Regions from separate parts of the Nonomuraea sp. JJY05 genome, predicted to be linked through region 1. Evidence: riboswitches for the same ligand, from Rfam matches in the RefSeq annotation. Region 1 holds a riboswitch; the other holds the start of a gene.

What was found. A riboswitch is a leader RNA that binds a small molecule or an ion and turns the genes downstream of it on or off. The one in region 1 is predicted to bind cobalamin.
Region 2: linked by a shared signal. The riboswitch ahead of ACFKCF_RS04990 (ribonucleoside-diphosphate reductase subunit alpha) and the one ahead of ACFKCF_RS19335 (CbtB-domain containing protein) in region 1 are both predicted to bind cobalamin.

What each region holds. Positions count from the first base shown of each region.
Region 1 is NZ_JBIEIS010000011.1:154,499-159,161, reverse strand. Features, by position in the region: gene ACFKCF_RS19345 (cytochrome P450) at 1-956, shown strand, start outside; gene ACFKCF_RS19340 (dienelactone hydrolase family protein) at 961-1,701, opposite strand; cobalamin riboswitch at 1,805-1,934, shown strand; gene ACFKCF_RS19335 (CbtB-domain containing protein) at 1,969-2,157, shown strand; gene ACFKCF_RS19330 (CbtA family protein) at 2,167-2,898, shown strand; gene ACFKCF_RS19325 (histidine phosphatase family protein) at 2,844-3,458, shown strand; gene ACFKCF_RS19320 (magnesium chelatase subunit D family protein) at 3,455-4,663, shown strand, end outside.
Region 2 is NZ_JBIEIS010000003.1:188,832-193,494, reverse strand. Features, by position in the region: gene ACFKCF_RS04995 (ribonucleotide-diphosphate reductase subunit beta) at 1-336, opposite strand, end outside; gene ACFKCF_RS04990 (ribonucleoside-diphosphate reductase subunit alpha) at 347-2,515, opposite strand; cobalamin riboswitch at 2,640-2,837, opposite strand; gene ACFKCF_RS04985 (Bug family tripartite tricarboxylate transporter substrate binding protein) at 2,842-3,789, opposite strand; gene ACFKCF_RS04980 (SAM-dependent methyltransferase) at 3,866-4,651, opposite strand.

The DNA.
Region 1 (4,663 bases):
ACCCGCCGGCGCACGGCAAGCTGCGCAAGCTCGTCAGCAGCGCCTTCACCCGCAAGGTCGTCGCGGACCTCGAGCCGAGGATCGCCGCCGTCACCCACGAACTGCTCGACGCGGCGCGCGAGCGCGGCGGGTTCGAGCTGGTGCGCGACCTGGCCTACCCGCTCCCGGTCATCGTCATCGCCGAGCTGCTGGGCGTGCCCAGCAGCGATCGCGCCCTGTTCAAGCAGTGGGCCGACACGCTGTTCCGGCAGGACACCAAGGTCTCGTTCGACGATCTCTTCGAACGGCGGGAGCAGGACACGGAGACCACGATGAAGTCGTGGTGGGAGATGTCCGCCTATCTCGGCGGCCACGCCGCCGAACGCCGGCGGCAGCCGCGCGCCGACCTGCTCACGAAGCTGGTCGAGGCCGAGGTGGACGGCGACCACCTGCCCGACGAGCAGGTGGTCAACTTCGCGATCGTCCTGCTGCTGGCCGGGCACGTCACCACGACGATGCTGCTCGGCAACACGGTGCTGGCCCTGGACGCCTTCCCCGAGCACCAGGAGAGGGCACGGGCCGACCGCGCCGCGATCCCGGCGATCATCGAGGAGTCCCTGCGCTTCTTCACCCCGTTCGCCCTGCTTGCCCGCGCCACCACCCGCGAGACCGAGCTCGGCGGCGTGACGATCCCGGCCGACCAGACCGTTTTGGCCTGGCTCGGGGCGGCCAACCGGGATCCCCGGCAGTTCACCGACCCCGACGTCTTCGACCCCCGCCGCGACCCCAACCCGCATCTCGCCTTCGGCCGCGGCATCCACTTCTGCCTGGGCGCCCCCTTGGCCCGGCTGGAGGGCCGGGTCGCCCTGAACATCCTGCTCGACCGGTTCGACCACCTGCGCACCGATCCGGATGACCCCGTGGTGTTCATGCCCATGCCGACCATGACCGGTGTGCGGCGCCTGCCCCTGGTCTGACGCCTCACCCCTGCTCGCGGCCTGCCACGTACCTGTCGAAGAAGGCGAACGTGCGCCGCCACGCCTCGTCCGCCGCCGCGCGGACGAGGCCGTGACGCAGCGGGAACAGCGCGAGCTTGGCCACGGGGTGATGGCCGTCGGTCATGAAGGAGTGCCCGGCGTCCGGATAGATCTCGACGTCGTGCTCGATGCCGAGCGCCCGCATGTGCTCCCGCAGCCGCGCGCCGTGCGGCCGGAACCCCTGGTCGCGGCCGCCGTAGGAGCCCACGACCGGGCACACCGGCCGCAGCCGCTCCTGGTCGCGGGGGACCGCGCCGTAATTGACCGACGCGGCCCGCACGCCGGGCGGCGCGCTCGCCGCGTACGCGAGGGCGAACCCGCCGCCCATGCAGAAGCCGATCACGCCGAGCCGGTCGCCGTCGACGTCGTCGCGGCCGGCCAGCCACTGCCGGGTGGCGTCGATGTCGGCGGCCGGCTGACCCGGCTTCTCGGTCACGAACTGGTGCATGGCCCGCGCCAGGCACGCGACCCTGGTGCCGTGGCTGTAGAGATCCGGTAGGACGGCCGCGTACCCGTGCTCGGCGAACAGGTCCACCACGTCCAGCATGTCCGGTTCGATGCCGTAGATCTCGTGCAGGACCACCACGCCCGGCCACCCGGCCCCGGGCGCCGTTCCCTGCGGCAGCGCCACCGTCGCGGCCAGCGAGCCGCCGTTCGGCAGCGGGATGCGTACGTCCTGTCTCATCAGCAGTCCTTAACCGACCCAAGGGCAAGGAACGTAACGTAACACCTCACTTGTCCCGCCTGGCGAGGGACGGAAAGGGGATAGGCGGCATTGACGCGAACGGGAGGAAGGGATAAATTCCGGTAGATTTCACGGTTGTCCAAGGGAAATCCGGTGAGATGCCGGTGCGGACGCGCCACTGTATCCGGGACGTAGATCCCGGGAGCCAGGTCGCTTGGACTTTCGTGACCTCGTTGGTTGGGACGCGTCATCCCTGAGGAGGCATGTATGAGTGGTCTGTCCACTCCTTCGGCAATCCCCTTCCCCCGTCTGCGGCTGTGGCTGCTCGCCGTTCCGGTGCTGCTGCTGGTCGCCTACCTGGTGCTGATGGACAACGGGGCCATCTCGCAAACCGGTGCCTACCTGCACGAACTCATGCACGACGGGCGCCACCTGCTCGGCGTCCCCTGCCACTGAGGCACGCGCATGGTACGCACCCTGCTGGTCAGGGGCCTGCTTCTGGGCCTGCTGGCCGGACTGATCGCGGGCGGCTTCGCCTTCGCCTTCGGGGAACCGGGGGTGGACAGCGCCATCGCGCTGGAGGAGGGCCACGCCGCCCAGGAAGCGCCCGGCCATGACCACGGCGAGGAGGCACTCGTCAGCAGGCCGGGACAGAAGGCCGGGCTCTTCCTGGCCACGGGCCTGTACGGGCTGGCCGTGGGAGGGATCTTCGCCCTCGTGTACGCGGGCCTGCGCGGACGGGTCGGCCCCCGGTCGGACGGCGGGCTGGCCCTCGCCGCCGCCGGGACGGCGTTCGTGGCGGTGATCCTTGTGCCGTTCGTGAAATATCCGGCCAACCCGCCTGCCGTGGGGGATCCGGAGACGATCAACAGCCGCACCCTCCTCTACGTGGTCACGATCCTCGTCGGGCTGGCCGCGACGGCGATCGCGGTGGCCACCGCGCGCCGGGTCACCGCCGGGCCGTGGGCGCGGTGGGGTGCGGCGGTGGCGGCGTTCCTGGTTCCGGTGGTCGCGGCGTGGGCCCTGCTGCCGACCGTGGACGAGGTGCCCGAAGGTTTCCCCGCCACGCTGTTGTGGCAGTTCAGGCTGGCGTCGCTGGGGACGCAGCTCGTCTTCTGGGCGGCCTTCGGCGTGCTGTTCGGGTGGGTCGCCGACCGCGCGGCCCGCCGTACGGCGATCGCCGCCTCACCGGGCTGAGCGGGGTGCTGTTCGTACGGCACGCGAGCACACCGGGGATGCGGGCCGCCTGCTTCCCCGCGCCCGACGAGGACGCCGACGCGGCGAGCCTGGCCAGAGCCACCGCCTTGACCCGGACGGTGGCTGGGGCGGGGTGGGTGGCGCCCAGCGCTGCCGCTCGTCAGACCGGTGCCGCCCTCGGGCTGGAGGTGCGGGTGGTGCCGGCGCTGGCGGAGGTGGATTGCGGCCGGTGGCGTGGCCTGCCGTACGAGCGGGTCGCGCGGGAGGAGCCGGACGCGCTGGCGAGCTGGCTGGCCGGCCCGCACGCGGTCCCGCACGGCGGTGAGAGCCTGGTCGCGCACGCCCGGCGGGTCGCCGCCTGGCTCGAGTCGGTACGCGCCGAGCCCGGCGGAGTCGCCGTCTGCGACGCGGGCACCATCCGGGCGGCGCTCGGCCACGCGCTCGGGCTGGACCCGCTGAGCGCCGCCCGTTTCGATCTCGCGCCGCTGTCCGTCACCGAGCTGACCGTCACGCGCACCGGCTGGCGGGTCGCGCATGTCAACCGGAAGGTTCTGATTTGATCGTCACGTATCCGTTCAGCGCCGTCGTCGGGCTCGACGACCTGAAGCTGGCGCTGGTGCTCAACGCGGTCTCCCCGCGGGCGGGCGGCGTGCTCGTACGCGGCGAGAAGGGCACCGCCAAGTCGACCATCGTGCGCGCGCTGGCCGCCCAGCTGCCCGCCGTGAACGTGGTGCCCGGCTGCCGGTTCGCCTGCGACCCGGCCGCCCCCGACGCCGGATGCCCGGACGGGCCGCACGAACCCGGGAGCCAGGGGCTGGATCGCCCGGCCGCGCTGGTGGAGCTGCCGGTCGGCGCCTCGGAGGACCGGCTGGTCGGCTCGCTCGACGTGGAGCGGGCGCTGACGGAAGGGGTGAAGGCGTTCGAGCCCGGCCTGCTGGCCGCCGCCCACCGCGGCGTCCTCTACGTGGACGAGGTGAACCTCCTCCACGACCACCTCGTCGACCTGCTGCTCGACGCGGCGGCCCTGGGCACGTGCTACGTGGAACGCGAGTCGGTGTCGGTACGGCATGCCGCCAGGTTCCTGCTGGTCGGGACCATGAACCCGGAGGAGGGTGAGCTCCGGCCGCAGTTGCTGGACAGGTTCGGGCTGACCGTCGAGGTCAAGGCGTCCAGGAACCCGGAGGAACGCGCCGAGGTGGTGCGCAGGAGGCTCGCCTTCGACGCTGACCCGGGCGCGTTCGCGGGCCGGTGGGCGGCCGAGGAAGCGGCGCTGGCGAGCCGGATCGCCCGGGCCCGCGCCCGCGTGCCGGGCGTGCGGCTGCCCGACGCGCGGCTGCGGCAGATCGCGACCGTGTGCGCGGCGTTCGAGGTGGACGGCCTGCGGGCCGACCTGGTGACGGCGAGCACCGCCATCGCCCACGCCGCCTGGCAGGGCAGGGACGTGGTGACCACTGAGGACGTGCGCGCCGCGGCCCGGCTGTCGCTGCCGCACCGGCGGCGGCGCGATCCGTTCGACGCGCCCGGGCTGGACGAGGCCCTGCTGGACGAGCTGCTGGCGAGGACGTCGGGGGATGAGGAGGATCCGGACGATCCCGACGGCGGAGGTCCTGATATTTCCGGACCTGGCGGTCCGGACGGCTCGCCCCCGTCGACCGGAGACGGCACCCCGCCACCCGGCGGATCTGACGATGGCCGGCCCGAGGGCAGCGGTCCCCGAGGCGATCTCGAAGACGGCCCTGACGGCGACGGGTTCGGGGCGGATGGC
Region 2 (4,663 bases), on a different contig from region 1:
GTACGTGTCCAGCAGCGTCAGATAGAACTGGACGTGCACGGCCTCCTCGAACAGCTGCCTGCTGAGATAAAGGCGCGCCTCGGGGGCGTTGACGTGCTGGTAGAGGTTGAGCACGAGGTTGTTGGCCACGATGGAGTCGCCGGTGGCGAAGAACGCGACCAGCCGGTTGATCAGGTGCCGCTCCTGCGGCGTCATCTTGGCCAGATCGGCGAGGTCGGAGTGGAGGTCCACCTCCTCGACGGTCCACGTGTTGCGGATGGCCGCGCGGTAGCGTTCGTAGAAGTCGGGGTAGCGCATGGGCCGCAGGGTGAGGTCCATGCCGGGGTCGAGCAGCACAACAGTCTCCTTACTGGCAGGCTTCGCAGGTCTCGGGGTTCTCCAGGGAGCAGGCGATCGCCTCGGCGGCCGCCTCCGTGGGGGCCGCCTGGACGGTGGTCTGGGCGATGCGGGTGGCGGGCCGGGAGCGCAGGTAGTACGTGGTCTTCAGGCCCCGCTTCCAGGCGTAGGCGTACATCGACGAGAGCTTGCCGATGGTCGGGCTGGCCATGAAGAGGTTCAGGGACTGGGACTGGTCGATGTACGGCTGGCGCGCGGCGGCCAGGTCGATCAGCGCCTTCTGCGGCAGCTCCCAGGCCGTGCGGTAGAGCACCTTGAGGTCGTCGGGGATGCCGGGGACCGTCTGGACCGAGCCGTCGGCCCGCTTGATGTCGTCGCGCAGCTGCTGCGTCCACAGCCCGCGCGCCTGCAGGTCGGCCACCAGATACCGGTTGACCTGCAGGAACTCGCCCGAGAGCGTCTCGCGCTTGAAGACGTTAGACACCTGCGGCTCGATGCACTCGTAGCAGCCGGCGATGGAGGCGATCGTGGCGGTGGGCGCGATGGCGATCATGAGCGAGTTGCGCAGGCCGGTGCGGGCGACCTTGTCCCGCACGGCGTCCCAGCGATCCGTGCTCGTGACGTAGTGGTCCGGGTGCAGCACTCCCCCGGCCGCCCGCGTCTCGGCGTACGACGGGTGCCGGCCGCGCTCGGCCGCCAGGTCGGCCGAGGTGTCGTACGCGGCCAGCGCGATCTCCTCGGCGATCCGGGTGGACAGCTCCAGCGCCTCCGGCGAGTCGAACGGCAGCCGCAGCGTGAAGAACACGTCGGCCAGGCCCATGACGCCGAGCCCGATGGGCCGCCAGCGCTTGTTGGCCGCCGCGGCCTCGGGAGTCGGGTAGAAGCCCAGGTCGATGGTCCGGTCCAGGAAGCGCACGGCCGTGCGCACGGTGGCGCGCAGCCGGTCCCAGTCCACGCCGCCGTCGGCAAGGCAGGCGGCCAGGTTGACCGAGCCGAGGTTGCAGACCGCGGTCTCGGCGTCGCTGGTGACCTCGAGGATCTCGGTGCACAGGTTCGACAGGTGGATGACGTTCCCGGGGCGGCCGGTCTGGTTGGAGGTGCGGTTGGCGGCGTCCTTGAACGTCATCCAGCCGTTCCCGGTCTGGGCGAGCGTGCGCATCATCCGGCCGTACAGGGTCCTGGCCGGGATCTGCCGGACATGTCGCCCGGCGGCCTCGTACGCGCGGTACGCCTGCGTGAACGCGTCACCGTACAGGTCGGTGAGGTCGGGCACCTCCTTCGGGTCGAACAGCGACCAGACCTCGTCCGCCTCCACCCGGCGCATGAACTCGTCGGGCACCCAGTTCGCCAGGTTCAGGTTGTGGGTGCGGCGGGCGTCCTCGCCGGTGTTGTCGCGCAGCTCCAGGAACTCCTCGATGTCGGCGTGCCAGGTCTCCAGGTAGACGCAGGCCGCGCCCTTGCGCCGCCCGCCCTGGTTGACCGCCGCGACGGACGAGTCGAGCGTGCGCAGCCACGGGACGATGCCGTTGGAGTGGCCGTTCGTGCCCCGGATCAGGGAGCCACGCGAGCGCACCCGGGTCCAGGAGATGCCGATGCCTCCGGCGTACTTCGACAGCCGCGCCACCTGCCCGTACCGGTCGTAGATCGCCTCCAGCTCGTCGCGCGGCGAGTCGAGCAGGAAGCACGACGACAGCTGCGGGCGGCGCGCGCCCGAGTTGAACAGCGTGGGCGAGCTGGGCAGGTACGACAGCGTGGACATGAGCGCGTAGAGCTCGGCGGCCTCCGCCACCGACTCCGACAGCCCGCAGGCCACGCGCAGGAAGAAGTGCTGCGGGCGCTCCAGCACCGCCCGCGTCTCGGGGTGGCGCAGCAGGTAGCGGTCGTAGACGGTGCGCAACCCGAAATACTCGAACCGATCGTCCGCCTCCGCGGAGACCAGCGCGTCCAGCTCGGCGGCGTGCGCGGCGACGAACTCCACCAGCCCGTCCTGGATCAGCCCGGCCGCGTGGGTGGCGGCGATGGACTCGGAGAACGTCCGCACCCCGTGCGCGGCGGCCTCGTCGGCGATCTCCTCGGCCAGGAGGCGGGCGGCGACCCGGGAGTTGGCCGGGTCGGCGATGACCCGGGCGGCGGCCTCCTCGATGGCCAGACGGCGGTCGACCTCGATGATCTGCGTCACGTGCTCTCTCCTCGCGAGCTCGTCCCCCGTGAGGGCGCGCGAGAGCACGGCGGCACGGATCATCCCCCGGCCGTTTCGCTCCCCGGCCCTCCCGCGAGGCCATGGTCACTTCGTGCCGGGCGGGCGGCCCGGGCACACCGCTGGCAGGTCTTCGGGCTCGCGGGCGCACGCAGATCGCTCCTACTGGCCGTCGCTTCCCAGATCACTCCAGTGCACCTGACGGCGGTCGTTCCCGCTCACCGCTGCGGGGCAGCCCCGGAATCACACCGGGTTCCCTTTTGCTCCGCCTCCGGAGAGGCGAACCAGCGACGAGCAGGATCCTACATCTAGTGGCCGTTCCCGCAACTACCCCAGCATGTTGTGGCCTTGGTGGTGTCGAGCAGACCGAGATCCCGCAGGACGGCGCGGGTGCGCTCGACCTCGGAGCCCAGCCACTGCTCGAAGTCGGCGCCGCTGAGCGGGATCGAGATCCAGCCGGCGGACCGGCAGGCCTCCTCCCAGCCGGCCGAGCCGGTCACGTCCTCGCACATGCGGATGGCCGATTCGCGGCTCTCGTCCGGCATGTGTTCGGGTCCGAAGGCCGCCGCCCAGTCCGCGAAGTCGACCCGTACGCCGGACTCCAGCAGCGTCGGCACGTCGAGGCCGGGCACCCGCCTGGCCGAGGACACCGCGAGCGCCTTGGCCCGGCCGGCCTTGATGCTCGCGCGCCAGTCGGCCAGCGGGCCCGTGGCCGCCGCGGCCTTGCCCGACAGCAGCGCGGTGACCGCCTCCTGGCTGCTCGGGTAGTCGGTGTAGTCGAGCTGGCGGGTGTCGGCCCCGAGCCCTCTGGCGATCAGGCCGAACAGCAGGTGGTCGGGCTCGCCCTGGGGTCCGCCCGCCAGCTGCGTCTGGCCGGGACGGGCGAGCAGGTGCGCGCCGAAACCCTCGAAGTCCCGGAACGGTGACCGGGCGGGCACGACCACGACCTCGACCTCGCCGCTGAGCCTGGACAGGGGGGTCGCGGTGTCGAGGAGGGTCTGGCCGTTGTTGAGCTCGGCGGCCGCCAGCGCCGGCAGGCCGGTCACCATGATCCTGGTGCCCCCGGTGGTCTCGTATCCGGCCGCCCGGGCCGCGCCGGTGAGCGCCTGCCCGACGCGCGCCCAGCGACGCCCCTGCGGGTTGATCGAGAACCGGGTGCGCAGGCCCGCCGCGCTCCCGGCGAAGCGCTCCGTCCCGCAGCCGGCCGCGCACGCGGCCAGGCCCAGCCCCCATGCGAAGAACCGCCGACGGCGCATGTGCCTCTCCCCCGAGCTTAGCGAGCCACCGCTTACTCTAGGTTATCGACACAATGCGCAGAGATACACATACTTCTCATAATGGCTTCTTGCCGACCCCCGCCATCAGGGACGACGGCAGCGACCAGTCCCCCACCAGCTTGGGCCGATCGGGACGCCAGTCGACGGCCTGCACCAGCCCCGGCGGCTCCAGCGGGAAGTCGCCGAAGAAGGCGCGGATCTCGGCGGGCGTGCGGTCGGTGCCGCCGCCCGGCTCGTCCGAGGAGGCGCCCCGGTAGCGCCGCCCGCCCTCCAGGCGGCCCATCGAGGTGGCGTGGGTGATCACCAGGTAGCTGCCCGGCGCCAGCCGCTCGCGCAGGGCGGCCACGGCCTGCTGCGGGCGCGCCGAATCCGGCAGGAAGTGCAGGATCGACACGAGCAGCACGCCGACCGGCCGGCGCAGGTCCAGGAAGCCGCCCGCCCGCGCCAGCACCGTGTCGGGGTCCAGGAGGTCCGCCTCGACGAGGGCGGCCCTGCCCGGACGTCCGGGCCCTGAATGACTGAGCAGGGCCGTGGAGTGTGCGGCGACGACCGGATCGTGGTCGACGTAGACGACCCGGGCCTCGGGCGCGACCTCGTGGGCGCTGCCCTGGGTCGGCAGCCCGCTGCCCAGGTCGAGGAACTGCCGCACCCCGGCGGCGGCCACGTAGCGTACGGCACGCTGCAGGAAGGCCCGGTTTGCGCGGGCCAGCGGGACCGCCTCCGGGATCAGCTCGGCGAGCTGCTCGATGGCCTGGCGGTCGACCGCGAAGTTGTCCTTCCCGCCGAGCATGTAATCGTACATGCGTGCGAGATTGGGCCTCTCAGCGTCGAACTGCCGCACGTATCGAATTTA